4 regions of the Streptomyces cyaneofuscatus genome follow, and region 3 is predicted to be linked to each of the others. Evidence: riboswitches for the same ligand, from Rfam matches in the RefSeq annotation. Region 3 holds a riboswitch; each other region holds the start of a gene.

Region 1 (6,996 bases), 2.3 Mb from region 3:
GACGCGGCACCCCTGGCCGCCCTGGCCGAGGTCTGCCGCGCCGCGAACGCCGCGCTCGTCGTGGACGACGCCCATGGCCTCGGTGTGCTCGGCGACGGCGGACGCGGCGCGCTCGCCGCGGCGGGACTGGCGGGCGGCGAGGGGACCGTCGCCACGCTCACCCTCTCCAAGTCCCTGGGCAGCCAGGGCGGCGCGGTCCTCGGACCGGCCCGGGTCATCGACCACCTGGTCAACACGGCCCGTACGTTCATCTTCGACACCGGCCTCGCCCCGGCGGCGGCGGGCGGCGCGCTCGGCGCGCTCCGGCTGCTGCGCCGGGAACCGGAACGGGCGGCCAGGGCCCGGGAGGTCGCCACCACGCTGTACGAGCGGCTCACCGCCGCCGGGCTGACGGCGGTCCGCCCGGATGCGGCGGTCGTCTCCGTGCGGGCCCCCTCCGCCGACGCGGCGGTGACGTGGGCCGCCGACTGCCGGTCGGCCGGGGTCGCGGTCGGGTGCTTCCGGCCGCCGTCGGTTCCGGACGGCATCTCCCGGCTGCGGCTGACCGCACGGGCGGACCTCACCGAGGAGGAGATCGGAGGAGCGGTGGCCACGATCGTCGCCACCGCTCCCCGGGAGGCCCTGGTTCCGCTCAGCTGACCTGCTGCCCGTCCAGTCCGGCCACGAAGGTGGTCCAGGCCGTCGCGGAGAAGCACAGCGGCGGCCGGTCCACGTCCTTGGAGTCGCGTACGGCGAGGAGCGCGCCGCCGGAGTCCGCGCCACCGGACCCCGGGCCGCCGAGCCGCGCGGTCTCCACACAGTTGTTCATGCCGGTGGAGCGGCTGCTGCGGTGCCACAGCAGTGGTTCAGGGCTGTGTGACGACGGGCGCGGTGCGAGACGGTCGGACATGGTGCCCCCCTCGGGCAGAGTCGGACGTCCTGTCGGTTCAGCGGATCATCGTGCTAGCGCAAGCCGCAGCGGATCGCGTCGATGAGGTCCAGCGATCCGTCCGGCGTCAGTGCGTGTGCCTGCAGAGTGCGGAAGGCCGAGCTGTACGCCTCAAGGTCTTCTTTCCGCTCCAGATAGAGGCTACTCGTCAAGTGGTCGAGAACGACCACATCCAGATCAGAAATGTTCGGAAAGGAGAAGATGACGAAAGGAGAGGTGAGTCCGACATACCCGCCGACGGAGAACGGGAGCAACTGGAGGTCCACATGCGGGAGTTGGGCCACCTGCGTCAGGTGGTGCAGCTGGTCCCGCATCACCTCGGGCCCGCCCACCTCCCGGCGCAGCACCGCCTCGTCCAGTACGGCCGTGAACCGCAGCGGCGGCTTCGCGCGCAGCACCCTCTGACGGGTCAGCCGCACCTCGACCAGGGAGTCCAGGCGGTCCGCCGGCAGGCCGTCGAGCGAGGCGCGGGTCACCGCCCGCGCGTAACCGGCCGTCTGGAGCAGCCCCGGCACCACCGAGGTCTCCAGGGTCCGCACCGTACTGGCCTGGGACTCCAGGCTGATGAAGTCGCGGTACTGGGGCGGGATCAGGCCCCGGTAGGCGTGCCACCACCCCGAGCCGCCACCGCCCGCCGACCCGGCGAGCACTTCGAGCAGGGCGCGCAGCTGCCCGTCGCGCACCGCGTAGACGTCGAGCAGACGCGTCACGTCCTCGGGGCTGACCCCGCTGGCGCCGGTCTCGATGCGGCTCACCTTCGACTGGTGCCAGCCGAGAAGGTGCGCCGCGTCCCGGCTGGTCAGTCCGGAGGCGTGCCGCAGACTCCGTAACTCCTCGCCGAGCTTCCGCCGTCGGACGACGGGGCCGTGCAGCATCCGGTTCTCCTTGCGCTGTGCGGTACGGAACGGGACGGGGCCGACACGCACCGCACGGTTCGGCCCCGCAAGGGGGCCAGTGTGCCCTTCGTCCAGGTTGTGCGGGACCCGAATTCACCGCTTCGAGCGACAGATATATGCATATCTTGGTCGAACGTCGTTACAGCGAGCTTCAACAGTGGCAGTCTGGCGCGAAGCACCATCCTGGCCGACTTCCGGTCGGCCGGGGCGCGAAAGGGACGGCGTCGCCATGGCAGACCATCAGGAAGCAACCGTCACCCTGCCGAGCGATCCGGTTTCGGTCTCCTCGGCCCGCAGATTCGTGGCCAGGACCTTGGCCGAATGGGGCCTCTCCGAGGACACGGAGCTGGCCGACACCATCCGGCTGATCATCAGCGAGCTGGCCACCAACTCCGTTCAGCACACCTTCGGCCAGTCGCCCACCTTCACCGTCGATCTGCGCCTCGAACGCGACGAGGAGCTGCGCCTCGGGGTGACGGACAGTCACCCCCGGTGGCCCCAGCGGCTGCCTGCCGCCGTGCGGCAGGACAACGGACGCGGCATGGTGATCATCCGGTCGCTGGCCAAGGAGTACGGGGGACGGCTCACGGTCGTCCCGACGGCCGAGGGCGGCAAGACGGTCTGGATCGCGCTGCCCTGGGCGGTGCCGGTCCAGGGCTGACCACAGGGCCGGGAGGGGCGGCGGGATTCAGGAGGCCGCCGCCCGCCCGAACCCGCTCCGCAACAGGGCGAGCAGCGTCGCCGCCGCGGCGGTCGCCCGGTCGCCGCGGTGCACCACGGAGATCGTCCGGCGGAACTCCGCGGGCTCCAGCCGCCGTACGGCCAACGGCGTGGCCGACAGCGACGCGACCATCTCCGGCACCACCGCCACGCCGAGCCCCGCGCTGACCAGCGCGCACACCAGCGCGTAGCCCGGCGACTCGCACACCACCGCCGGGGTGGCGCCCGCCGCCGCCAGCGCGCTCTCCACCCCGCGCCGGGGCGGATGCGCCGGAGCGCTGCTGATCAGCGGCCGGCCCGCCAGCTCGGCGACCGGCAGCCGGCCTGACCCTTCGGAGAGCCGGTGCCCGACCGCGGTCGCCAGCACCAGCTCCTCCACCAGCAGGGGTTCCACGGTGACGCCCGGCGGCGGCGGGTCGGCCACCGCCGGTTCGTAGGTGTGGGTCAGCGCCAGGTCCACCTCGCCCGCGGTGACCGCCGCGATCCCGCCCGGCGGCTCGTACTCGGTGACGGCCAGCTCGACCTCCGGATGGGCCCGCCGGAACGCGCTCAGGACCGGCGGCAGCAGATGGACCCCGGCCGTCGTGAACGTCCCCACACGCAGCCTGCCGCCCGACAGCCCGGCCAGCTGCGCCAGCTCGTGCCGCGCCTGGTCCAGCTCGTCCAGGACCCGCCGGGCCCGCCCCGCCAGCAGCTCACCGGCGGCCGTCAGCCGCGCCCCGCGATGGTGGCGCACCAGCAGCGTCGCCCCGGCCTCTCGCTCCAGCTTGGCCAGCTGCTGGGAGAGGGCGGGCGCGGTGTAGCCGAGGTGGGCGGCGGCCCGCGTGATCGATCCGGTCTCGGCGACCGCCACCAGCGCGGCGAGCCGCGTCGGGTCGTACATGAAGCGTTCCTTTAGGCAGACCCAGAAGATTGCAAGTACACGCTAAAGGCTCCGCCGGTCCAGGCTGGACCCCATGGACGCACAACTGATCGCCTTCACCGGGGTCGCCGCCGGCATGGTCGCGCTGCCCGGCGCCGACTTCACCGTCGTCGTACGCAACGCCCTGGCCTCGCGCACCGCCGGTCTGGCCACCGCCCTCGGCGTCGCCGGGGGACTGCTCGTCCACACCGCGCTCGCCGTGGCGGGGCTCGCCGCGGTGCTGGTGACGATGCCCGTCCTCTTCCGCACGGTCCAGCTGCTCGGCGGCGCGTACGTGCTCTACCTCGGGATCAGCGCCCTGTACGCGATCCGGCGCCGGGTCTCCGAGGAGGGCCGTACGCCGGAGCATGCACCGGGGCCGAAGGAGCCCGAGGGGCTCGGGCGCGCGCTGCGCCAGGGATTCCTGACCAACGCGCTCAACCCGAAGGCGCCGGTCCTCTTCCTCAGCCTGCTGCCGCAGTTCGTCCCGGACGGGCAGCCGCCGCTGCCCAGGACCCTCCTGCTCGCCGCCCTCGTGGTCGCCCTCGCCCTCGTCTGGTTCTCGGCCCTCGCCCTGCTCGTGGACCGGCTGGGGCGGTGGCTGCGCCGGCCGCGTACCGCCCGGGCGATCGAGGGCGGCAGCGGCGTGGCGCTCACCGGACTGGGGCTGGCGCTGGTGACCGGGCCCCTCCTGCGCTGAGGTGCGCCGAGGGGCCCGTGCGCCCGCAAGGGACGGAGCGTCCGGCCGCAAGGGACAGAGAGCGCCCGGCCGCAAGGGAAGAGCGTCCGGCAGGTGGGTCAGCGGACCCGTCCGTACCAGACGCTCTTGGACCAGATTTTCGCCTTACGCACCACATCCCCGGATTTGGGGGAGTGCCAGATCTTCCCGCCCCCGGCGTAGATGCCCACGTGGTAGACGCTGCGGCCGGAATGGAAGAAGACCAGGTCGCCGGGTTTCCGCTTCGACGAGGAGATACGGCTGGTCTTGTTGTACTGCTGCTGTGCTGTGCGGGGAAGCTTCTTCCCCGCCTTCTTGAACGAGTAGACAGTCAGCCCCGAGCAGTCGAACCGGCTGGGACCCGCGGCCCCGTACTTGTACGGAGCCCCCTTCTTCGACGCGGCGATCTTGAGCGCCTTCGTCGAGTGGGTGGCGGCCTCGGCATCGTCGACCAGACCTGGCGCCAGCATCGAGGACGTCACGGCCAGGGTGAGTACGGAAGCCGTACCGACCCGGGCGAACAGAGACGGGACATGAACCTGCGCAGACATGCGCAACCCTTCGTCAGCCGCCTGTGAAGGATGACCTGTCGGGTTCGGGCTGGCGAAGTTGCCCGGCCGCTTGACGCGGCTTCACCCCGAGGGCTTCCCGGTCTCCCGGTCGGCCCGTAATGCTCGGGTCCTCCACTCCTGCCGATCCACTCCTTGTCGACCAGTCATCCGGGAAGCGGCAGGACTCGGCGTCCACCCGGACCGCCCCGCCGCGGTGGCGGGGGCTTGTCGTCCCAGGGATCTTGACTCACCAAGTGCCGGATTTCCGAGCCGAAACAGTGATTTGTGAGTCTCCTCACCACTGATCCATTCAGGTGGACAGGGTGGATTCGCCCCCGCCGACGAGCCGGGCGCACGCCCCCGTACCAGCGACGAAAGGCCGCATTCCGGGTACGGCTCCCGCGTCGAGCGCAAGTTGGGGCGTCGCTCGTGCGGGTGATCGCCTACGCCGAACGAGCGAGGGAAATTGATCGCGGCACCGGGCGTGTCGCGCGCGGGGCGACCGGCCCGCTCCCGTAATGCGCTCCCGGCGCGCGGAGCGGTTCAGTTCGGGGTCGGCGGCACGGCGACCCTGCCCGCCCGCCGCTCGCCGTCCAGCACCCGCAGGGCCCGTGCGAGCGTCGCCGCGTGGATCTGCCGCTCGCCGCGCTCGTGCATCAGGGAGAGGGCATCGCGCAGGGCCGCGGCCCGGGAGACCAGGGCCTGCGCGGCTCTCAGCGCGCTGTAGGTGTCGCTGCCGCGCGCCGGGTTGATGCGGCCCACCTGGTCGAGGACCGCGAGGTAGCAGTCGATCAGCTCACCCTCGGCGCGGGTCAGTGCGGGTAGGGGCGGGAACTCCGTGGGTTCCATGGGCGGTTCACCTCACGTCGTGCGGCGGCTGGGAGAGTGTGCGGTTCTCCACGACGTGGTCCACCAGCCCGTAGGCGCGAGCGGCCTCCGCGTCGAGGATGGTGTCGCGCTCGATGTCGGCGGTGACCCGCTCGGCGGTCCGGCCCGTGTGCCGGACCAGCATGCCCGTGAACAGCTCGCGGGTGCGCACCAGTTCGCGCGCGTGGATCTCCAGGTCGGACGGCTGGCCCCGCAACGGCTCTGCCAGCGCGGGCTGTTGAATGACTACCCGCGCGCCGGGCAGGGCATGTCGCCGCCCCGGAGCTCCGGCCGCCAGAAGAGCGGCCGCGTAGGAGCCGGCCTGCCCCAGACAGAAGGTCTCCACCTCGCAGGTCAGAAACCGCATCGTGTCGTAGACCGCCGCCATCGCCCCGAACGAGCCGCCGGGGCAGTTGATGTACAGCGACAGCGGCCGGTCCGGCTCAGCGTGCTCCAGATACATGAACTGCGCGATCAGATCGCTCGCCGCGGTGTCGTCGATCGGACTCCCGAGGAAGACGATCCGCTCGGACAGAAGCTTGGAGTACGGGTCCTGGGTCCGGGTCCCGGTCGCGGTGCGCTCGGTGAACTCGGGCAGTACGTAACGGGCGTCGGGTCGGGCATCGGGTCGGATCATGGCGGAGCCCCTCTCCTGGGTGCGTGACGGAACGCAGGCGCGACACAGGTCCGCCCTGCGCTCACGTCCTGTCAAAAATGTACAGGACGTACAGAAGAGAGGGAGGGTTGACGCGTTCGCGGGACCGAAGAGAGGGGCGGTGGGTGTCTATTCGCCTGTTCGTCTATTCGCAGCCGACTCCGTCACCGTCACGGTCGAGGTGGGAGTCGTACCCGGGGTCGCCTCTCCTGATGGGAGCGGCGCCCGCCGCACGGACGGCGGTGCAGTTCTTGTAGTACGTGGATCCCCCGCCCGAGTCGTCGCCCTCGTCGTAGACCGGGTCGGGCGCCTCGGCGGCGGGCTCGGGCGGCGGAGCGGTGACGGTGACTCGTACCTTCTTGATTTTCGTGACCGTCGGGGCCGGCTCCGGGCTGGCTGTCACGGTCACCTTGGCCGTCTCCGTCACGGTGACGGTCACCGTCGGCCCGGGCTCTGTCTTCACCGCCGCTGTCTGTACAGCTTCCGGCTCCTCGCCGGTGGCGCCGATCCCGATGCCGAGCAGGAACAGCACGCCGGCGGCGGGAAGGATGACGCGCTTACGGGCCCAGCGTGGTCCGGGGGAAGGGTCCGGCGGCGGGACGGTGACGCCCGGCCCCCAGTCCGCTTGCCGTGACGGGTGCTGCGGGTCGTTCCAATTCATTGTCCCCCCAAGGAAGTTCGTGGAGGAACGACGCTAATGAGCCGGGCGCGCCCGCAGGAGGAGGATGTTCCGTTGGTGATGGAGTTGTGACCAAAGAGC
Region 2 (6,996 bases), 1.2 Mb from region 3:
ACGGTGATCGCCCCGGTCGTGGAGGAGAGCGCCAAGGCCGTCTCGATCCTGCTGGTCTTCATCTTCCGGAGACGGGAGTTCCGGGGCGTGGTCGACGGCATCGTGGTCGCCGGCTTCACCGCGACCGGCTTCGCCTTCACTGAGAACATCCTCTATCTGGGCAACGCCTTCGACGAGGACCAGCAGCTCGGCAGCTCCGGGATCGCCTCGGTGACCGCCGGGACGTTCTTCGTACGGATCGTGATGTCACCGTTCGCGCATCCGCTGTTCACGGTCCTCACCGGCCTCGGCTTCGGCTTCGCGGCCATCAGCGCCCGCCACCACCGGGTCCGCCGGATCGCCCTGCCCGTGCTCGGCCTGCTCTTCGCGATGGGCCTGCACGCCTTGTGGAACGGCTCGTCGGCCTTCGGCCCGTACGGCTTCTACGCGGTGTACGGGATGGTGATGGTCCCGGTGTTCGGGCTGGTGACCTGGCTGGCGGTCTGGTGGCGCCGGCGGGAGCTGCGGACGCTCGCCGCCGAACTCCCCGCGTACGCCACGGCCGGCTGGCTGACCCCGGCCGAACCCCTGGCGCTCTCCTCGATGCGGACCCGGGGCGTGGCCCGCGACCTGGCCCGCCACTGGCACGGGAAGCAGGACCGGTCCCGGGGGCGGGCGGCGGCGCGCGCGGTCGCCGAGTACGAGTCGTTCGCGACGACCCTGGCCGGCCTGCGCCGCCGCGCCCGCCACGACGCGGTGGGCCCGGACTTCGCCGCCCGGGAACGGGAGCTGCTGCACCACCTCTGGCAGCGCCGGGCCATCGCGGCCCCGGCCCTCACGCACGCGGCCCGGATGACCGGCACGGGCCCGCGCCCGCAGCCGTATCCGTACCGCCCGCCGATGCCGCCGTACGGACAGGGCCAGGGACACGGCTACGGGTATGGATACGGCTACGGGCAGGGGCACGGGACCGCGTACGGCAGCCCGCCCCCGCAGCCGTACCCGTACGGCCGACACCACCCCTACGGCCCCACCGCGCCTCCCCCGTGACTCACTTCAGGCCGACGCCTCCGTGAGCGTCGCCAGTTCCGCCTCCGTCAGCTCCAGGTCCGCGACGGCCAGCAGCGCGGGGAGCTGTTCGACCGTGCGGGCCGAGGCGATCGGGGCCGCGACCGTCGGGCGGGCGGCGAGCCAGGCGAGGGCGACCGTGGCGATCTCGGCACCCCGTTCCGTGGCGACCCGGTCGAGGGCGGCGAGCACCTTCCGGCCGCGCTCCGACTCCAGGTGCTCGCCCGCCTTCGCGGAGCGGGCGCTCTCCACCGTGGCGCCCGGGCGGTACTTGCCGGTGAGGAAGCCGGAGGCCAGCGCGTAGTACGGGACGGCGGCGAGGCCGGCGCGGGCGGCGGTCTCCTGGAGCGGGCCCTCGTAGGTGGCGCGGGAGACCAGGTTGTAGTGCGGCTGGAGCGCGACGTACCGGGCCAGGCCCTCGCGCTCGGAGAAGTCCAGCGACTCCTGGAGGCGCTCCGGGCTGATGTTGGAGGCGGCGATGTGGCGCACCTTGCCGTCCTTCACCAGCCCGTCGAGGGCGGTGATGATCTCCTCGACCGGGACGGTCTCGTCGTCGAAGTGCGTGTAGTAGAGGTCGATGTGGTCGGTGCCGAGGCGGCGCAGCGACTGCTCGGCCGCGCCCTTGATGGTGGCGGCGGAGAGCCCCTTGTAGTCGGGGTGGGCGCCGACCTTGGTGGCCACGACGATGTCGGAGCGGTTGGCGCGGGAGGCGAGCCACTTGCCGATGACGCTCTCCGACTCACCGCCCTGGTTGCCCTCGATCCAGGCGGAGTAGGCGTCGGCGGTGTCGACGAAGTTGCCGCCGGCCGCCGCGTACGCGTCCAGGACGGCGAAGGACCGGTCCTCGTCGGCGGTCCAGCCGAAGACGTTGCCGCCGAGGGAGAGGGGGAAGACCTGGAGGTCGGAGCTGCCGAGCGTGCGCAGAGAAGTCATGTCGGGGTTCAACGGCGGTGGCGGGGGCGCCTATTCCATGTCCCGGCACCCGGTCGGACGCGGACAGACCGGCAGCCCTGACGTCGGGGGGTGAGCGTCAGGGCTGCCGGGGTATGCGAGGGGACGACGACGAACGACGTACCCGGGTCTCAGACGGTGAGGCCCTTGCTGTTCAGCCAGGCCGCCGGGTCCATCGCCGAGCCGCCGGCGGTGCGGACCTCCAGGTGGAGGTGGACGCCGGTGACATTGCCGGTCGCGCCCATGCGGCCGATGGTCTCGCCGGTGCTGACCTGCTGGCCGACCGAGACGTCGATCGAGGACTGGTGGGCGTACCAGATCTCCGTACCGTCCTCCAGCTGGAGGACCGTGCGGTAGCCGTACGAACCGGACCAGCCGGCCTCCGTGATCGTGCCGCCGTGCACGGCCTTGAGCGGCGAACCGGCCGCCCCGGCGAAGTCCAGGCCGGTGTGCTGGCCGGAGGACCACATCGCGCCGGACTGGCCGTAGGTCGAGGTGAGCGTGTACGAGGAGGTCGGCAGGGTGTAGCTGGCGCGGAGCTTCGCGAGGCGCTCCTCCTCGGCCTTCTTCGCCGCCGCTTCCTCGGCCGCCTTCTTCTCGGCGGCGATCTTGGCCTTGACGGCGGCCTGGGCCTCGTCCTGCTGCTTCTTCGCCTCGGCGGCGGCCTTCTCGGCCGCGACCTTCTCCTCGGCGGCCTTGGCCTCGGCATCGGCGCTGGCCTGCTGCTGCTCGGCCTGCTGGAGGATGCGGGCGCGCAGGGCCTCGCCGGCGTCGGTGGCGCCCTGGTCGGCCTCGGCGGTCGTGATGCCCGCGGTGGTGAGCGGCGCGGCGGTGACCGGTGCGGCCTCGGCCTCCTCGGCCATGAAGGCACCGACGCCGGGAAGGGACTTGGCGTCGGGGAGGTTGTCCGCGATGGAATCGGGAAGGGAGATGGAGACCGGCGGCTTGCTCTGGGCGGTGGCCATGCCACCCGCACCGACGGCCGCTATGACGCCGACCCCGAGGACGGTGGAGCTACGGGCGAGACCCCGCTGCTTGGCGACGCGGTGCTTGCCGCGCACGGGACGGATGGACTCCGCGGTGGGGTTCCACTCCTCCCACGTCCGCTCCGGACCACCGAGGCCGTCGGCAGTGAAGGGTGACGGGGCCTCAGGGGCAGGCTTGTTGGACGCCACGTGGGCGCACTCCTTTCCTTCCTTCTCGCCTACCGGGTTAGCTGACGGGTTCGGAGCAGGAAGGTCTCCTACGGGCCCCTCCGTCTCTCACGAGACACAGGCGTCCGATTCACCCCATGTAGGTGGTTCCCCGGTTCCCTTGCGGGATTCGGCGCTCGCGCACGGCGCCGTCTCTGACGACGGCTGGGACGACCGCGCTGCGTTATCGAACGTTAATAGACAGACGGGCTCGATTCCAAGCTGTTCTTGTTGATCATTAACGGCTCCGGCGGGGACTTACCGCCCACAAGCAGCGCGAATCGGACGACTTGACGACCCCTCGCCCACACCTCTTTTTCTGATGGTGTGTCAACTGTTATGCGGAGCGGCGCCCTTCAATTACGCACCGTGTCATCGCCCCGGCCGACGATCTTCACCGTCGTCCGCCGCGGCGCCTGCCCCTCCGCCGGCCGGCTGACCGCGAGCAGCGCCAAGTCGTCCGTCGACCGGCCCCCGGTGTGCAGCCGTACGTCGTCGGTGAGCGCCGAGAGCAGCTCCTCGGGGCCGGGGAAGATCCGGCCGCGCAGCCGGGCCGCCGGGTCGTAGAAGACCCCGTTCGCGTCCCGCGCCTCGGAGAGGCCGTCCGTGAAGGCGAGCAGCGTCGAACCCGGGGGCATCTCCCACTCGTCGGACCGGTCGGGCCACACCCCGAGGTCCATCCCCAGCGGCATCGCGGGCACGGACGGCGCGAGGACCTCAAGGGCTCCATCGGCGTGCAGCAGGATGGGCTCCGGGTGACCCCGGTTCACCAGCCGCAGCGAGGCCGAACCGGGCGGGATCTCGGCCAGTACGGCGGTGATGAACCCCTCCATGGCGTCCAGCCCGTACCGCCGCGTCCCCTCCCGCGCGAGCGCCCGCTCCAGCCGCTGGGCCACCCCCTCCAGGGACCGCTCCTGCTCGGCGGCCTCCCGGAACGCCCCGATGATCACGGCCACCGCCTCCACGGCGTCCAGCCCCTTGCCGCGCACATCACCGACGACCAGGCGTACGCCGTACGGGGTGTCCGCCACCGCGAACAGGTCCCCGCCGACGAACTCGTCCGCCTGCGCCGCCTCGTACCGCGCCGCCACCTGGAGCCCGCCGATCCGCTCCGCCGGGGTCGGCAGCACGGCTCGCATGGCGGTCTCCGCGATGACCCGCGCCGAGGCCAGCTGCTCGTTGCTGCGGCGCACGACCCCGTTGATGACGAGGGCCAGGGCCGCGGCGGTGAGGACCGTGATCATCTCGATGACCGGGACGACCTGGGTGGACGTGCCGTCGGAGAGCCGCATCGCGATGACGGAGAGGACCGCGGCCACGCCCGTACGGATCGTGCTGGCGAGCGAGAAGAAAGGGGCGGCGATCAGCGGCGCGGCCACGAACAGGGGGACGGCGGTGAAGTTGGGCGGGGCGAGCGAGTCGAAGAGGAGCCCGCCGCCGATGAGCAGCACGGGCAGCAGCCGGACGAACCGCCGGGTGCCGGGGTTCCGGGCCACCACCGGCCTGCCCTTCCCGGTGGAGCCGGGCGTGGCACGCCCGGGGATCCCGAGGCTCGCCCTCACGAGCCCGCGCCCCTTCTCCGCCATCCCCACCACCTGTGCACTCCTGCTGCCCGGTCCGACCACGGCTGCGGACGGTACCGCGCCCCGTCCAGGCTTCCCGGAGCCGCGCCGTGCGGCGACCCGTCATCGGCCGAATAGGGGGAAGCGGGCCTGGTGCGGAGCCCTCCGTGGTCAGTCGGAGAGCCTGCGCTCGGCGTAGATCGTCAGTGCATCCCGTACGAAGGCGGCGGTGCCGTCCCCGTAGCGATCGTAGTTCTTTCCGAAGCGCGGATCGGCGACATACATCTCGCCGAGCCCGATGACGTACGACCGGCTGGGCTCCTTGGACGACGACGACAGCCACGCGCAGTGCCGCCGGGCGATCTCCTGAGCCTGCTCACCACCGGCATCGGCCCCGGCCTCCCGGGCACTGCCCCAGTCCCGCGCGATGGCTTCGTGCTGGTCCTGGAAGGCCTTCTTCTCAGCCTCCCCGAGCGCACGCCACCACCGGTCGCCCTCCTCGTACGCCGCGCGGCCCCAGCGCTCGGTCACCTCCCGCTCATGAGCGGTGTGGTCGAACCCGTCGAACACTTCCTCGGCCATGAGTTCCCTTCCCTCCTCCGTCTTGTGGAGAGTGGTCCGCACCGAGGCGATCTGCCGTCCGATGCGCGCCTGTTCCTGTTCGAGCAGCCGCAGATGCGCCCGCAACGCCACGGCCGTGTCCCGCTGCCCTTCGAGCACACCTTTGATGGCGGGCAAGGACAGCCCCAGCTCCCGCAGCAGCAGGATGCGCTGCAGCCGGACGAGGGCGTCCTGGTCGTAGTAGCGGTAGCCGTTGCTCCCGAGCCGGCTGGGCGCGAGGAGACCGAGGTCTCCGTAGTGCCGGAGCGTGCGGCTGGTGGTGCCGGCCTTTCTGGCGATTTCCTGGATGGACCACTCCATGCCGGAAACGCTAGATCTTTACGTTGCGTCAAGGTCAACCCGGAGAACACCGGGGAACACCGGGGAACGACTCAGGCCCGGCACGCGATCAGTGATCTGATCTGCGTACCGGGCCTGGATCTTCAGTAGCGGGGACAGGATTTGAACCTGCGACCTCTGGGTTATGAGCCCAGCGAGCTACCGAGCTGCTCCACCCCGCGTCGGTGAACACAACTCTACGCCATCGGAGCGCCCGCCCCGACCACACCCCGTGCGGGTCAGCCGGTCCGATGCCGCTGGTAGTAGCGGGCGACGCGGGCCCGGTTGCCGCAGCGGGCGGCCGAGCACCAGCGGCGGCTGGGGTGCGCGGGCACGAAGAGCATCACGCAGTCCTCGGCTCCGCAGGACCGCACCCGGCTCCGGGCCGGCCCGGCCAGCAGCGCGGCGGCGTCCTCGGCGAAGAGCGCGGCGAGCCGTACGCCGGGCGCCCCCTCCCTGCGGGGGACGAGCACGAACCCCTCCCCACCCTCCCGGACAAGCTCACGGACGAGCGGGGCGGCGGCCAGCGCCCGGTTGATGCCCAGGACGGCCTCCGGCGGGGCCGGCTCCCCGTCCCGGGCGGCGTACAGGGCGGCGGCGATGTGCTCGCGTACGCGTCGAAGCTCGGCGAGATCGTCACCGTCGAGCGGACCCACGGCCTCCTCGATCCGCTCGGCCTCCAGCGCCAGCCAGGCCCGCAGTCCTGCCACGTCCCCGATCAGGTCGACGGGACCACTCGCCAGGCGCGGGCGGGTGTTGACCAGGTCGACGGCGAGGGGCTCACCGGTCAGCGGCACGGGGTCGGTCATACCGCTAACGCTACAGCTCCCCATTGACGCATTAGCATCAGCCCGCTCAAACTAATGGCACATCTCACCCAGGAGGCATGTGAAATGACGTTACCGATCGCTGTCCCCCGCACGCTCCACCGCCACGTCACCGTCGAAGGCGTCCAGGTCTTCTACCGCGAGTCGGTCCCCGCCCGCCCCGACGCCCCGGTCCTCCTGCTGCTCCACGGCTTCCCGTCGGCCTCGCACCAGTTCCGCCGTCTGATCGACGCGCTCGGCGCCCACCACCGCCTGATCGCGCCGGACTACCCGGGCTTCGGCCACACGGAGACCCCCGACGGATTCACGTACTCCTTCGACCGCCTCGCCGACATCACCGAAGGCTTGGTGGAGCAGCTCGGGCTGACCCGCTTCGTGATGTACGTCTTCGACTTCGGCGCCCCCGTCGGCTTCCGGCTGGCCCTGCGCCACCCGGAGCGGATCGCGGGCCTGGTCGTCCAGAACGGCAACGCCTAC
Region 3 (6,996 bases):
GCAGTCGACGGCGGCGACCCTGGTCATGCGCCCTGCCCTTCGGAGGGACCGTCGACGGGACGGAAGGCGAAGTGACCCCCGTCGCTCTCATCCACCGTCCAGCCGTCCTCGTCCTTCGGCACGCACGGCGTGACGCACGCGCCCTTGGCCCACCACTCCGGCAGCATCGCGATGGCCTCGTCGCCCAGCGGGTTCACCCCCGGGCCGGCGGCCAGCGAGTGGCCGACCAGGACGTGCAGGCACTTCACCCGGTCCGGCATGCCGCCGGCGCTGGGGAAGCCCTCCAGGACCTCGATGGCGTCGCGGCGGGTGATGTAGTCCTCGTGCGCGGCCCGGTAGGCGGCGGCCAGCTCCGGGTCGGTCTCCAGACGGGCCGTCATCTCCTTCATGACCCCGTTCGCCTCCAGCGTGCCGATCGCCGAGGCCGCCCGGGGGCAGGTCAGGTAGTACGTCGTCGGGAACGGCGTGCCGTCCTCCAGACGGGGCTGGGTCTCCACCACGTCCGGGTTGCCGCACGGGCAGCGGTGCGCGATGGCGCGCAGGCCGCGCGGCGGGCGGCCGAGCTGCTGCTCGAACGCGGCGATGTCCGCGTCGGTGGGCTTGGTGGACTCGGTCTGCGGAGGGGGCGTTTCCATGCCTGCCTTGGTTCTGCTCGGAAGCTCGTCGAAAGCTCGTCGGAGGGAAGGGTCGTGTCGGAGGAGGGGCGCGTCAGTCGCGGTCGGCGCTGTCCACGCCGTCCCAGACGTTCGAGTGCCAGGGGCGGTGGTTCTCGCCGGGCTCTCCGCGGCGGTCCTCCACCGCGTCGGGGTCGGCCACGATGTAGCCGGTCTCGCCGGGGAGGACGTAATGGAGGTGCTGGCGGGCCAGCCGCATGATGTACGCGTCGTCCTGGAGCCGCGCCTTCTCGTCCCGCAGCTCCTCGGTGCGCGCCTTCGCCTCCTGCGAGAGCCGCTCCTGCTCGGCGATCTCGTCGCGCTGGGAGACGTACTGACGCATCGGGTAGGCGAGCGCGACCACCAGGGAGCAGACCACCAGCGCCAGGAACGCGGCCCGGCCGGTGAGCCGGGAGCGGCGGGCCTGGCGGCGGTTCTGGGAGCGGTACACGCGGGCCGCGGTCTGCTCGCCGAGCAGTCGCAGCCTGGTCGCGGTGGAGAACCGGTCGCGGTCCTTCCCGGCCATGTTCTCTCGCCTCCCCGTCATACACGTCCGTCCCCGCACACGGTACGGGACCGGGTGCGGGGACGGGCGGAGGCTACCGTCCCAGGGCCGCGGGTCAGCCCTGGGAAGGGGGTCAGCCCTTGAAGCGCGGGAAGGCGGAGCGGCCCGCGTACACCGCGGCGTCGTCGAGGATCTCCTCGATGCGCAGCAGCTGGTTGTACTTGGCGACGCGATCCGAGCGGGCCGGGGCGCCGGTCTTGATCTGGCCGCAGTTCACGGCGACGGCGAGGTCGGCGATGGTGACGTCCTCGGTCTCACCGGAGCGGTGCGACATCATGCACTTGAAGCCGTTGCGCTGGGCCAGCTCGACGGCGTCCAGGGTCTCGGTCAGCGAACCGATCTGGTTGACCTTCACGAGCAGGGCGTTGGCGGAGCCCTCCTCGATGCCGCGGGCCAGGCGCTCGGGGTTGGTGACGAAGAGGTCGTCGCCGACGATCTGCACCTTGGAGCCGATGCGGTCGGTGATGACCTTCCAGCCGGCCCAGTCGTCCTCGTACAGCGGGTCCTCGATGGAGACCAGCGGGTACGCGGAGACGAGCTCCTCGTAGTACTCGGTCATCTCGGCGGCCGAGCGGGACTTGCCCTCGAACTCGTAGACGCCGTCCTTGTAGAACTCGGACGCGGCGACGTCGAGCGCGAGTGCGACATCGCGGCCCGGGACGTAACCGGCCTCCGTGATGGCCTCGACGATGAGGTCCAGGGCGGCGCGGTTGGACTCCAGGTTCGGGGCGAAGCCGCCCTCGTCGCCGAGTCCGGTGGACAGGCCCTTGGTCTTGAGGACCTTCTTCAGCGTGTGGTAGATCTCCGCGCCCCAGCGCAGGGCCTCGGAGAAGGACTCCGCGCCGATCGGGGCGATCATGAACTCCTGGATGTCCACGTTGGAGTCGGCGTGCGAGCCGCCGTTCAGGATGTTCATCATCGGAACGGGCAGCAGGTGCGCGTTCGGGCCGCCGAGGTAGCGGAAGAGCGGCAGGTCGGACGCCTCGGAGGCGGCGTGCGCGACGGCGAGCGAGACACCGAGGATGGCGTTCGCGCCGAGCGAGGCCTTGTTCTCGGTGGCGTCCAGGTCGAACATCGCCTGGTCGATGAGGCGCTGCTCGGTGGCGTCGTACCCGACGAGCTCCGGGCCGATCTGCTCGATGACGGCGAGGACGGCCTTCTCGACGCCCTTGCCCTGGTAGCGGTTGGGGTCACCGTCGCGAAGCTCAACAGCCTCGAACGCACCGGTGGAGGCGCCGGACGGAACGGCAGCACGGCCCGTGCTGCCGTCGTCGAGGCCAACCTCGACCTCGACCGTGGGGTTGCCCCGGGAGTCGAGGATTTCCCTGGCTACGACGACGTCGATGGACGGCACGAGGCATCTCCTTCTGGGATATGACGCTGGTTGTGCAGGGTCACTGTGGCCTTGCGACACGAGCCTAACCGGCCCGGCCGCGTCAGTCGGCCGACCGCCCGTCTCCTGGGACGAAAAAGGACCCAAGGGCCAGCATCACGGGACAAATCTCTAGAAATCTACTGGGCGGTAACAAGCGGCGGGGGTGCGATGCCGACAAGAAGTGAACGGATCGCCCACCATTCCCATCCCCATCACCCGTCATCGCCCCTACCCCCATCCCCGCCGGCGTCCTTCACACGGCGGGAGCGGCGCCCTTCCCACGGAAAGACCCCGGCCCGGCGCGCACGGGGGGAGTAGCGCGCCGGGCCGGGGAGCCGTGCGAGGGAGGGTGCCGCCGGACCCCCTCCCTCCGGGGAGGAGAGCCGGCTGTTACTTCAGGTGGAGCTGCTGACCCGGGAAGATCAGGTTCGCGTCCTTGACGATGTCGTCGTTGAGCTTGAAGAGCTTGCTCCAGCCGCCCTTGACGCCTTCCTTGTCGGCGATCTTGCTCAGGGTGTCGCCGGTCTTGACCTTGTACTCGCCGTCGCCCTTCTGGACCTTCTCACCGGTCGGGGTGGTGACGGTCTTCTTGGAGCTCTCGGCCTTGGGGGCGGCCGGGGCGGTGCGCTGCTCGCTGCGCGTGGTGGGCTGCTCGGCCTTGCGCTCGGGCTGGGCCTGCTCGGGCTTGCTCGCGGACTGGCCGGAGCCGGTGTTCACGCCCGGGTCCACACCGTCGTTGGTGAGGCCGCCGGCGCCGGCGCAGGCCCAGGCGCCCGGGCCCTGCATGTCGAGGAGCTTCTCGGCGGTGGCGATCTGCTGGTCCTTGGAGGCCAGGTCGGCGCGCGAGGCGTACTGCGTACCGCCGGCGGCGGCCCAGCTCGACTGCGAGAACTGGAGCCCGCCGTAGTAGCCGTTGCCGGTGTTGATGGACCAGTTGCCGCCGGACTCGCACTGGGCGACGGCGTCCCAGGTCTCGACGGAGGCGGCGGAAGCGTTGGTCGCACCCATCAGCGGGACGGCCACGGCGGCACCGGTGATGCCCGCGAGGGTGGCGAAACGGACGGTCTTCGAGGGGCGGCGGTGCTTGCCCTTGCTGTTCAGCAGCATGGAACGGATCTCCTCACCGACGCCTACGAGGTGAGCTGTCGGGTTCGGGCTGATGAGTTGCCCGGTCGCGCGACCTTGCGCGCGACTTCACCCCAAGCCGTTCCCGTACGTCCCCGGCCTCGAAGGAGCTGTCCTTCGAAGGGGTTGTACGGACCCGGCGGCCTACCTGGGTCCCCCGCTCCTGCCTACGGCGCTTACGCGTCTGTTCCCTTCGACCGACGGCAGGATTCGGCGTGACGGTCGACGGGGCCCGCGGTGCGAGCGGTTCCGACCGTAAACACAGGCAACCCCGACATTCAAAGATGGACATACTGGCCCAATCGGCGCTTACTTGCTCACCCTGACGGACCGTTTCCGCAGGTCGGAGGGGATCTGCGCCGAGCGGGCGGACGCGACGCGCCAGTTGCAGCAAAGAGACCCATGTCTCACTTACGCATAAGTGGACATAGGCCTCTGAACTACCCGCGATTTTGGGGCGTTTTCCCGGATTCGATCAGTTGGCGGCGGGCGCCTCCGCGCCCGTTCCGGCGCCCGCATCGGCACCCGCCCCGGCACCGGTCTCGGCACCTTCCGCGGCGCTCTGACCCAGCCCCAGATCCAGGCTCTGGCCGGGCAGGATCAGGTCCGGGTCGGAGCCAAGGAGGTCCTTGTTGGCCTCGTACAGGCCGGTCCAGCCCTGGGGGAGTTCCTGGGCGTCCGCGATGGCCCAGAGGTTGTCCCCGGGCTGCACGGTGTAGCCGCCGCCGGTGACCGCGCCGCCGTCCCGCGCGTCACTCTCGCCCCGCGAGGCGTGCCGGCCGGACTCGCGAGGGCCGTCCTCCTGCCCCACCGCACCGGCCTCCTCGGGGGCCGGTGCGCCGCGGTGCTTGCCGCCGGTGCGGTCGGTGCCCTGCGAGGCGTCGGGGGCGGAGGTGGAGGGCTGCGAGGCGTCAGGAGAGCCGGGGGTGCCGGTCTTTCCGGTGGCGGGGGGCGTAGTGGAAGGCTTCGCCGAGGGGTCGAGCGTGTCAGCTCCGCCCTTCTTCTCCCCCTTGCCGGTTCCGTCCGTCTTGTCGGTGGAGTCCGTGGTGCCGGTCTTGTCCGTGGCGCCGGTCGAGTCCGTGTTGCCGGAACCTCCCGCTTCACCCTTTTCGTCCGCTCCATCCGCTTCGTCCGCCGGAGCGGTCGTCGGGTCCTGGGTGGGGTCGGTGGAGGGCGCGGTACCGGGGTCGACACCGGGCAGGCTGCCGTCCACCGCGAGGCCGGAGATCACCGCGCAGCTCGGCCACGCCTGCGGGCCCTTGTCGTCCAGGACCTTCTCGGCGACGGAGATCTGCTGCGAGCGGCTGGCCAGGTCGGCCCGCTCCGCGAAGGCGTCGCCGCCGTACGCCGACCAGGTCTCCTGCGAGAACTGAAGCCCGCCGTAGTAGCCGTTGCCGAGGTCGGCACTCCACATGCCGCCGCTCTCGCACTCCGCGACCCGGTCCCAGGTGGTGGCGTCGGCTGCGTGTGCGCCCGCCGCGCCGAGGAGCGGAATGGCGATGGCCGATCCGGTCACGCCTGCGGCGACGACGATGGCGGGTGCCTGACGAGGGCGGCGGTGTCTGCCGTTCGCGGAGCCCATGGGATATGCCTTCCGTGCGACTGACAAGCAAGAACTGAGGAGCAAGAAGCTGTTGAACAAGTGACGCGTGGGCAACCGGTGAACAGCGGCCGACGCGTCGAACCGTGAACCTAGCGGGACTCGAACGCATGTCACAAGTCGATGCAGCGCAGATCACGTGAAAGTCACAGAGGTGACAGCGTGTCACTTTGTTCGAGGCGGCGACCGGGCTCGAACTGCACCGGCAGGGTGCGCAGTCCGCGCATGATGAGCCCGCCGCGCCAGCGCAAATCGCCAGGTTCTGCGGCAAGTCGCAGGTCAGGAAGGCGTCTCAGCAGGGTCGCCACCGCGGCCTGGCCCTCCAGCCGGGCCAGCGGTGCCCCCAGGCAGTAGTGGATTCCGTGACCGTAGCCGAGATGCTGATTGTCACTCCGTGACAGATCGAGCGCGTCCGGATTCGCGAACCGTTCCGGGTCCCGGTCCGCCGCCGCCAGCACCACCAGCACCGGGTCCCCCGCCGCGATCTCCTGCCCGCCGAGCGTCAGCGCCTCGGTGGCGTACCGCCAGGTCGCGAGCTCGACCGGGCCGTCGAACCGGAGCAACTCCTCGATCCCGGTGGCCAGCAGCGCGCTCTCCCCCGCCGCCAGCGACTCTTCGAGGCGGGCGCGCTGTTCGGGGTGGCGGAGGAGGGCGTACGTACCGTTCCCGATCAGGTTCACCGTCGTCTCGAACCCGGCGAACAGCAGGATGAACGCCATCGCAGCGGCCTCGTTCTCGGTGAGGTGCTCGCCGTGGTCGCTGGCCCGGATCAGCCCGGAGATCAGGTCGTCACCGGGGTTCTCCCTCTTCCGGTGGATGAGTTCGGCGAGATAGCCGCGCATCTTCTTCACCGACCGGGCCACCCCGCCGCGCGGCCCGCCGCCGTGGCGGATCATCATGCCAGCCCAGTCCCGGAAGTCGTCCTGGTCCTCGCGCGGGACGCCGAGCAGGTCGCAGATGGCGTAGATGGGGAGCGGGAAGGCGAAGTCGTGGATGAGGTCCGCCTCCCCGTCCTCGATGAACCGGTCGATGAGCCGGTCCGTCAGCTCCTGCACGCGGGGCGCGAACTCCGCGACCCGGCGCGGGGTGAACGCCTTGGAGACGAGCCGGCGCAGCCGGGTGTGGTCCGGCGGGTCGATGTTGAGCAGATGCGTCATCAGCTCCGCCTTGCGCTCCCCCGGGATCCCCGTCTTCCCCTTGGCCGCCGCGGACCCGGCGTGGTTCGCCGGGTTCTTGGAGAGCCGCGCGTCGGCGAGCGCCTGCTTGGCGTCCCCGTACCGCGTCACGAGCCACGCCTCGACCCCGCTGGGCAGCGCGGTCCGGTGCACGGGGCTGTGCTCGCGGAGCCAGGCGTAGGCGGGGTAGGGGTCGGTGGCGAACTCCCAGGTGAAGAGTTCGGGACCATCAGGCGTGTAGGGGCAGGCGGGGGTGTCGGTCACTCCTTGACGGTATCGGGCCGGGTGTCGGTGACTTTACGGAGTGAGGGGAGGGCGCGAGCGGCGAGGGGGTGGCCGGCTTCTGCTGCTCTGGAGAGCCACGTGTGTGCACGCTCGGCGAGCAGGACGCCGAGGTAGTACTGCGCACGTACGACGCCGGCTTCGGCAGCCTGCTCCAGGTACGGAATCGCTCTCGTCACTGTGCCGAGCGAAGCCAGCAGTTCTCCTACAGTCGCCGCGGC
Region 4 (6,996 bases), 4.2 Mb from region 3:
ACCGGGGCCCGCTGGCCTCGTGCGACTACGACTGTCCGTACTGCCCGTTCGCCAAGCGGCGGGACAGCAAGGCCCAGTTGACGGCGGACCGGGAGGCGCTGGAGCGGTTCACCGCGTGGGCGGCTGCGCAGACCGGCGACCGGCTCTCCGTGCTGTTCACCCCGTGGGGCGAGGGCCTGGTGCGCTCCTGGTACCGGCGTGCGCTGACCGAGCTGTCCCAGCTGCCGCACATCGGCCGGGTCGCCATCCAGACGAACCTCAGCGGCCGCACCACGTGGCTGGCGGACGCCGATCCGGAGCGGATCGCGCTCTGGTGCACGTACCACCCGGGGCAGACCCCGTACGAGCGGTTCCTCGGCCGCTGCCGGGAGCTGTCCGCGCGCGGCATCCGCTACAGCGTGGGCGTGGTGGGGTTCGACGAGCATCTGGAGGAGGCCCGGCGGCTGCGGGCCGCGCTGCCTGCCGAGGTCTACCTCTGGGTGAACGCCGCCGAGGGGCACACGTACACCGATGAGGAGGCGGAGCGGTGGACGGAGCTGGACCCGCTCTTCCCCTACAGCCGGCATCCGCACCGCTCGGCCGGGCTGCCCTGCCGGACGGGCGAGTCGGTGATCTCGGTGGACGGTGACGGCACGGTGCGGCGCTGCCACTTCGTCAAGGCGGAGCTGGGCAACCTCTACGACGGCAGCTACCGCGCGGCGCTCGGTCCCCGGGCCTGCCCGCTGGCCGTGTGCGACTGCCACATCGGCTACGTACACCTGGAGACGCTGCCGCTGTACGACGTGTTCGCGGGCGGCGTCCTGGAGCGGATACCCGCCGGGTCCGGCGTGGGCCCGGGGCCGGACCCGGCACCGGGCGGACCCGTGGTCCCCGGCCCGTCCCGGCGTACGCTCCCGCTCCTCAACCCCTGATCCCTACAGCGGCAGCAGGTCCGGCCGCTTCGCCTCGACGTGGTCGCCGGACGACTCGCCGCGCAGCCGCCGGCCGATCCACGGCACGAGGTACTCCCGCGCCCACTGGATGTTGTCGCGCCGCTCGTCGAAGGGGCGGCGCTGGGCCTGCGGCGGCCAGGGCTGGTCCGGGTCGGCCGGCACCTCGTGGCCGAGGACCTGGGCGGCGCGCAGCGCGACGCGGGTGTGGCCCTCGGGCGACAGGTGGAGCCGGTCGGCGTCCCATGCGCGCCGGTCCTGGACCGAGCGCAGCGACCACAGGTCGAGCACGGGGCACTGGTACCGGTCGGCGATGGCCCTCAGGTGCACGTTGTACGTGGCGATCTTGCCGCGCATGTGGCGCAGCACCGGAACGCCCCGGGTGTCGAACCCGGTGGTGACCATGACGGTGCCGACCGCCTCGGTCAGGTCCGCGACAGCCCGCTCGAAGCGCTCGGCCAGATCGTCGGGGTCGGTGCCGGGCCGGATGATGTCGTTGCCGCCCGCGCAGAAGGTGACCAGGTCGGGGGCCAGTTCCTTGGCGCGGGGCAGCTGCTCCTCGACGATCTGGTCGAGGAGGCGTCCGCGTACGGCGAGATTGGCGTAACGGAAATTGCCGTGCCGGGTCTCGTCCGGGTTCGTCGCCGCGTCGGGGGCGGGGAGCCGGTCGGCGAGCAGAACCGCGAACCGGTCCGCCCAGCCGACAAAGGTGCCGTCGGGGCCGGGGTCGCCGACGCCCTCCGTGAAACTGTCCCCGATCGCCGCGTACGACCCGATGATGTTCTGCTGCTGGGTTCTCGAATCGTCTGCCACAAGCACATATCCTGCACCGTTCAATGTGACCTACGCGACCGTAATACGGGGTTGACGGGTGGTGACATAGACCACCCGGTCAGATTTCGGTAAAGCCGGAATAAGTGGAGGGGCGGTGCGCCGCCGCGCACCGCCCCTCGATCACTTCTTCTCGCCCTGGGGTCAGAGGGAGACGCCGTGCTGGCGCAGGTAGGCGACCGGGTCGACGTCCGAGCCGTAGCTCGGGCCGGTGCGGACCTCGAAGTGGAGGTGCGGGCCGGTGGAGTTTCCGGTGGAGCCGGAGAGGCCGATCTGCTGGCCGCCGGTGACGGTCTGGCCGGCGGAGACGCTCAGCGAGGACTGGTGGGCGTACTGGGAGTACATGCCGTCCTCGTGCTTGATGACGACCTCGTTGCCGTACGAACCGCTCCAGCCGGCCGAGACCACGGTGCCCGGGCCGATCGCCTTGACGGGGGTGCCGGAGGCGGCCTGGAAGTCGGAGCCGGTGTGGTAGCCGCTGGACCAGCTGGAGCCGGAAGCGCGGTACTGGGTGGTGACGTTGGCGTTGTCGAGCGGCGCGGTCCAGCCGGAGCCGGTGGACTCGGAGGAGCCGGTCTGCGTGGAGGCGCCGGACTCGGCGGCGGCGTCGGACTCGTCGGCCGAGAGGGTGTCGGCCTTCGGGGCCGGCTCGGCCTTCTTCGGGGCGGCCTTCTTCGGCGCGGCGGCCTTGGGGGCCGGGGCGGACTTCTTGGCCTCCGAAGGCGCGGCGGTGCCGGTGGCCTTGGCGCCGAGGGTCAGCTTCATGCCCGGGAAGATCAGGCCGGGGTTCTCGCCGACGGTCGAGCGGTTGTCCTGGTACAGCTTCTGCCAGCCGCCCTTGACCTGGTGCTCGGTCGCGATCTTCGCGAGGTAGTCGCCGGAGACGACGGCGTACGTCTTCGGGGCGGCCTTCTTCGCCGTGGCGGGCGCGGCCTGCGGTGCGGCCTGCTGGGCGCTCTGCGCGGCGGCGGGCTGGACGGCGGGGGCCGCCTTCTCCGCGGCGTGGGCGCCGGTCGCGCCGAACAGCGGGAGGGCGAGTACGGCGCCGCCGGTGCCCGCGGCGAGGACGCCGCGGTGGATCGGGCCGGACTTGGGACGGCGGTGCTTACCCTTTGCGGGCATGGGGAAGTTCCTCTCCGGCGCCTGCGAGGTGAGCTGTCGGGTTCGGGCTGGAGATGCCCGGCCGCCGGATGGCGGCTTCACCCCTAGCCGGTCCGGATCGCTCCGGGCCGGCGGCTTACCTGGTTCCCCCGCTCCTGCCACACGTGAGTGGGTGGGTGCGAATTCCGGGCGGCGGCAGGATTAGGCGGTCCGTCCGGATTGACGGTGACCGTAAACGAGTGAGGACGACGGGAACAAGCCGTCGGTTGCGCCCCGGAATCATCGATTCAATTTCGCTCCGGATTTCCCGTCACCCTCCGTGGATTACGGATCTTGGCTTTCCGTGCGGATCCCGGGAAATAGCCAGGGCGCCGCCGCCACGGTCCGTCACGGATATGATCCCGCTCACCTACGGAATCCCATCTCCCCCATTAGCAGGGCATGTTCTACGAAATGCACCAATACGGACATGCCGTCGACGCGACCCCTGACACCCCGTCAGACTTCCGATGATTGCCCCGTGAACCGATGTCGTATCGTCACAGGAGCGCCCTCGCCGGAGAGCCGCGCCGACGCCGAAGATTCCAGGAGCCACCGTGACGCAGCAGGTGCCGCAGGTCCCGCCGACCGAGACCGAACTGACCGGAGTCCGCAACTTCCGTGACGTGGGCGGGCTTCCCACCGAGGACGGGCGGCGCACCGCCTTCGGCCGGCTCTACCGCAGCGGCCACCTGGCGCACGCCACCGCCGAGGACGCGCTCTTCCTCGGCGGACTCGGGCTGCACACCGTCTTCGACTTCCGCAATTCCGCCGACCACAAGCTCGACGGGTACGACATCGAGCTGGCCGGTGTCCGCAATGTCAGTATTCCGCTCTCCGACCCGGCCGACGGAGCAGAGTTCTGGCGGCTGGTCCGCGACGGGAACATCGAGCAGCTGCGCTCGATCCTGGCGAACGGCAAGGGCACCGAGCGCATGATCACCATGTACCGCTCGACCATCGTGGACCGCACCGCCGAGCACAGCCGCGTCCTGCACGCCCTGGCGGAGGACAGCGTGCCGGCCCTGATGCACTGCGCGGCGGGCAAGGACCGGGCCGGCCTGTCGATCGCGGTCTCGCTGCTCGCGGTCGGCGTCGAGCGCGAGGCGATCGAGGCGGACTACCTCAAGTCCAACGATCCGCACCGCCGGTACAAGGTGAAGCGCACGGACATGTCGGAGACCGGGATGTCCCCCGAGGTGATGGAGCTCCTCAATCCGCTCTTCGGGGCGCAGGCCTCCTACCTCGCGGCGGCGTTCGCGGCCATCGACGACACCTGGGGCACGACCGACCGCTACCTGTCGGAGGGGCTGGGCGTCTCCCCCGAGACCCGGGAGCGGCTGCGCGAGCGCCTCCTCGACCAGGGCTGAGCGCCTACTCGGCGCCCGCCACCACGAAGAGCAGGTAGAGGAAGGCCGCGATCACGTGGCCGACCACCAGGTAGGCGAAGAGCCGGATCACCAGACCGCGCGGCATCCGGCGCTCCTGCGTGTCCTTCGTGGCCTTCGGGCGCCTCGGGGTCAGCGGGTCGTAGTGCTCGGAATCGGACATGACGGTCCTCTCTGCCGGCCTCGCGGCCGGGGGAACGAAGGGGTCAGCGCGCGTGGAGCGCGTTGCCGAGGCAGAGCTCGGCCGCGGGGCTCTGCAGCAGGGAGTGGACGAAGAGCAGCTCCGCCCCGCCCCGGTCCAGGGCCGCGATCCGGTGCGGCGTGAGCGAGTCGAAGTGGGCGCTGTCGCCCGGGTCCAGATCGTGCACGGTCTCCCCCAGCGCGACCCGCAGCCGCCCGCCGAGGACGTACAGCCACTCCTCACCGGGGTGCACCCGCACCAGATCGCCCTGGGCGCCGTACGGGACCCGGACCCGCAGCGCCTGCATGGCGCGGCCGGAGCCGCCGGCCCTACGGTACATCCAGCCGTCCGCCTCGGCGCCCTCGAAGGCGCCGCCGCGGATGACCGCCTCCCGCTCGGGCGGCTTCTCGCCGAGAAGCTCGGAAACCGTCGTACCGTAGATACGGGCGAGGCCCAGCAGCATGGGCAGCGAAGGCTGCCTGCGGCCGGTCTCCAGCCGGGAGAGGTGGGCCGGGGAGAGTCCGGCCCGCTGGGCGGCGGTCTCCAGGGTGAGACCGCGGCCACGGCGCAGGTCGCGCAGTCGGGGGGCGACGCCGGGGAGCTCGTCGGCCGCCCCTTCGTCCGGAGGGTTCATGCGTCCATTGGGCCAGGAACTTTCCTCCCGGGCAAATAAATTGCCCCGGAGGCAAAATTTCAGCGGTTGGCCACGGCCTGCTTGACCAGGGTCCGGCCGAAGTCCCACATCAGGCCGCCGCCGCTGTGCGCGTCGTCCATGACCTCCGTGAACGCCGCCACGAAGCGGTCCACCTCCGCCTCCCCGATGATCAGCGGCGGGATCAGCTTGATCACTTCCAGGTGGTCGCCGGAGACCTGGGTGAGGATGCGGTGCTTCTGGAGCAGCGGCACCACGACCATCTGGGCGAAGAGCCCCTTGCGGGCCGCCTGGAGCATGGTCCAGCGGCTGCGGAGCTTCAGCGAGGTGGGGCGGCCGAACTCGATGCCGATCATCAGCCCGCGCCCGCGCACCTCGTGCAGCAGCTCGTAGCGGTCCACCAGGGCGGAGAGGCGCTCCCGCAGCAGATCACCCGCCCGCCGGGCGTTCGCGACGGTCTCCTCGTCCTCCATCACCGTCAGCACGGCGAGCCCCGCCGCCATGGCCTGGGCGTTGGAGCCGAAGCTGGCGGAGTGGACGAGGACCCGGTCCATCGAGGAGTAGACCTTGCGGAAGATCCAGTCCTTGCCGAGCGTCGCGCCGACCGGCACATAGCCGCCGGAGAGCGCCTTGGCGACGCAGACCAGGTCCGGCTCCACGCCGTCCTCGTGCTGGTACGCGTAGAAGTCGCCGGTCCTGCCGAGCCCGGTCTGCACCTCGTCGGCGATCAGCAGCGCCTTGTGCCGGTGCAGCAGCTCCTGCGCCTCGCGGAGGAAGCCGGGCGGTGCGGCGTGCACGCCCTTGCCCTGGATCGGCTCCACGACCAGGGCCGCCACATCCCCGCGCTTCAGCTCCCGGCGCAGCGCGTCCAGGTCGCCGAGCGCGATCGGGGTGTCGGGCAGCAGCGGGGCGAAGCCGTCCCGGAAGCCGCTCTCGCCGTTGACCGAGAGGGAGCCGGTGGTCAGCCCGTGGAAGGCGTGGGTGCAGTAGAGGACGCGGGGCTTCCCGGTGGCGTACCGGGCGAACTTCAGCGCCGTCTCGACCGCCTCCGTACCGCTGTTCCCGAAGAAGACGCGGTCCAGGTGCGGGCTGTGGCCGAGCAGCTTCTCGGCGAGGAGCCCCGGCAGCGGCTGGCAGTCGAAGCGGGTGAGGTCGGCGAGCTGGGCGTCGAGCACGTCGTGCAGGGCCCGGCGGACGACCGGGTGGTGCCGGCCGATGCCCATCACACCGAACCCGGCGAGCATGTCGAGGTAGTCGTTGCCCTCCGCGTCCCAGAAGTACGCGCCCTCGGCCCGTTCGTAGACCTTGTCGAAGCCGATGGTGTGCAGCATGCGCGGCAGCTGGTGGTTGAGGTGGCGCGCGTGCAGCTCGTACCGCTCGTGCCCGCGCTCCGCGAGGAGCCGTTTCAGGTCGAAGCCCTGGGGCCCGCCGTCCGTCATCGCCCGCTCTTCTCCTTCACTGCGTTTGCCGAGGGGGCCGGCCGCCCGGCCCCCTCACCGTCACGACGTCACCGGTTGCTGCTGATGGTCTCCCGCGCCGCGCGCAGGGACTCCTTCAGCGACCCCATGGTGGCGAGCACCGCCGTGGGTTCGTAGCCGCAGTGCGCCATGCAGTTGGCGCAGCGCGGGTCCTTGCCCCGGCCGTACTTCTCCCAGTCGGTCTCCTCGATGAGCTGACGGTACGTCGGTACGTAGCCGTCGCTCATCAGGTAGCAGGGGCGCTGCCAGCCGAAGAGCGAGTAGTTGGGGATCGCCCACGCGGTGCACGGGAAGTCCGCCTTGCCCTCCAGGAAGTCCAGGAAGAGCGGCGAGTGGTTGAGCCGCCAGCGGGCCCGGTTGCCGCCCGCGAAGGCCTTCTTGAAGAGTTCGCGGGTCT

Evidence for each region. A riboswitch is a leader RNA that binds a small molecule or an ion and turns the genes downstream of it on or off. The one in region 3 is predicted to bind cyclic di-AMP.
Region 1: linked by a shared signal. The riboswitch ahead of R2B67_RS32310 (C40 family peptidase) and the one ahead of R2B67_RS22195 (transglycosylase family protein) in region 3 are both predicted to bind cyclic di-AMP.
Region 2: linked by a shared signal. The riboswitch ahead of R2B67_RS16645 (M23 family metallopeptidase) and the one ahead of R2B67_RS22195 (transglycosylase family protein) in region 3 are both predicted to bind cyclic di-AMP.
Region 4: linked by a shared signal. The riboswitch ahead of R2B67_RS03280 (LysM peptidoglycan-binding domain-containing M23 family metallopeptidase) and the one ahead of R2B67_RS22195 (transglycosylase family protein) in region 3 are both predicted to bind cyclic di-AMP.

Annotation. Positions count from the first base shown of each region.
Region 1 covers NZ_CP137002.1:7,298,436-7,305,431, forward strand. Annotated here, with positions in the region: gene R2B67_RS32280 (8-amino-7-oxononanoate synthase) at 1-639, shown strand, start outside; gene R2B67_RS32285 (DUF397 domain-containing protein) at 632-889, opposite strand; gene R2B67_RS32290 (helix-turn-helix domain-containing protein) at 943-1,803, opposite strand; gene R2B67_RS32295 (ATP-binding protein) at 2,054-2,485, shown strand; gene R2B67_RS32300 (LysR family transcriptional regulator) at 2,513-3,427, opposite strand; gene R2B67_RS32305 (LysE family translocator) at 3,501-4,145, shown strand; gene R2B67_RS32310 (C40 family peptidase) at 4,244-4,714, opposite strand; cyclic di-AMP (ydaO/yuaA leader) riboswitch at 4,718-4,883, opposite strand; gene R2B67_RS32315 (hypothetical protein) at 5,258-5,563, opposite strand; gene R2B67_RS32320 (ATP-dependent Clp protease proteolytic subunit) at 5,571-6,218, opposite strand; gene R2B67_RS32325 (excalibur calcium-binding domain-containing protein) at 6,382-6,897, opposite strand.
Region 2 covers NZ_CP137002.1:3,782,962-3,789,957, forward strand. Annotated here, with positions in the region: gene R2B67_RS16635 (PrsW family intramembrane metalloprotease) at 1-1,029, shown strand, start outside; gene R2B67_RS16640 (aldo/keto reductase) at 1,036-1,980, opposite strand; gene R2B67_RS16645 (M23 family metallopeptidase) at 2,130-3,173, opposite strand; cyclic di-AMP (ydaO/yuaA leader) riboswitch at 3,185-3,337, opposite strand; gene R2B67_RS16650 (PP2C family protein-serine/threonine phosphatase) at 3,548-4,777, opposite strand; gene R2B67_RS16655 (MerR family transcriptional regulator) at 4,925-5,674, opposite strand; tRNA gene R2B67_RS16660 (tRNA-Met) at 5,801-5,874, opposite strand; gene R2B67_RS16665 (CGNR zinc finger domain-containing protein) at 5,932-6,501, opposite strand; gene R2B67_RS16670 (alpha/beta fold hydrolase) at 6,586-6,996, shown strand, end outside.
Region 3 covers NZ_CP137002.1:5,022,962-5,029,957, reverse strand. Annotated here, with positions in the region: gene R2B67_RS22215 (Ppx/GppA phosphatase family protein) at 1-27, opposite strand, end outside; gene R2B67_RS22210 (DUF501 domain-containing protein) at 24-635, opposite strand; gene R2B67_RS22205 (FtsB family cell division protein) at 709-1,179, opposite strand; gene eno (phosphopyruvate hydratase) at 1,292-2,572, opposite strand; gene R2B67_RS22195 (transglycosylase family protein) at 2,984-3,700, opposite strand; cyclic di-AMP (ydaO/yuaA leader) riboswitch at 3,706-3,903, opposite strand; gene R2B67_RS22190 (transglycosylase family protein) at 4,194-5,300, opposite strand; gene R2B67_RS22185 (cytochrome P450 family protein) at 5,465-6,757, opposite strand; gene R2B67_RS22180 (tetratricopeptide repeat protein) at 6,754-6,996, opposite strand, start outside.
Region 4 covers NZ_CP137002.1:810,403-817,398, forward strand. Annotated here, with positions in the region: gene R2B67_RS03270 (STM4011 family radical SAM protein) at 1-911, shown strand, start outside; gene R2B67_RS03275 (SGNH/GDSL hydrolase family protein) at 915-1,742, opposite strand; gene R2B67_RS03280 (LysM peptidoglycan-binding domain-containing M23 family metallopeptidase) at 1,905-2,882, opposite strand; cyclic di-AMP (ydaO/yuaA leader) riboswitch at 2,886-3,046, opposite strand; gene R2B67_RS03285 (tyrosine-protein phosphatase) at 3,458-4,270, shown strand; gene R2B67_RS03290 (DUF6126 family protein) at 4,275-4,451, opposite strand; gene R2B67_RS03295 (helix-turn-helix domain-containing protein) at 4,495-5,103, opposite strand; gene R2B67_RS03300 (aspartate aminotransferase family protein) at 5,163-6,560, opposite strand; gene hpnH (adenosyl-hopene transferase HpnH) at 6,629-6,996, opposite strand, start outside.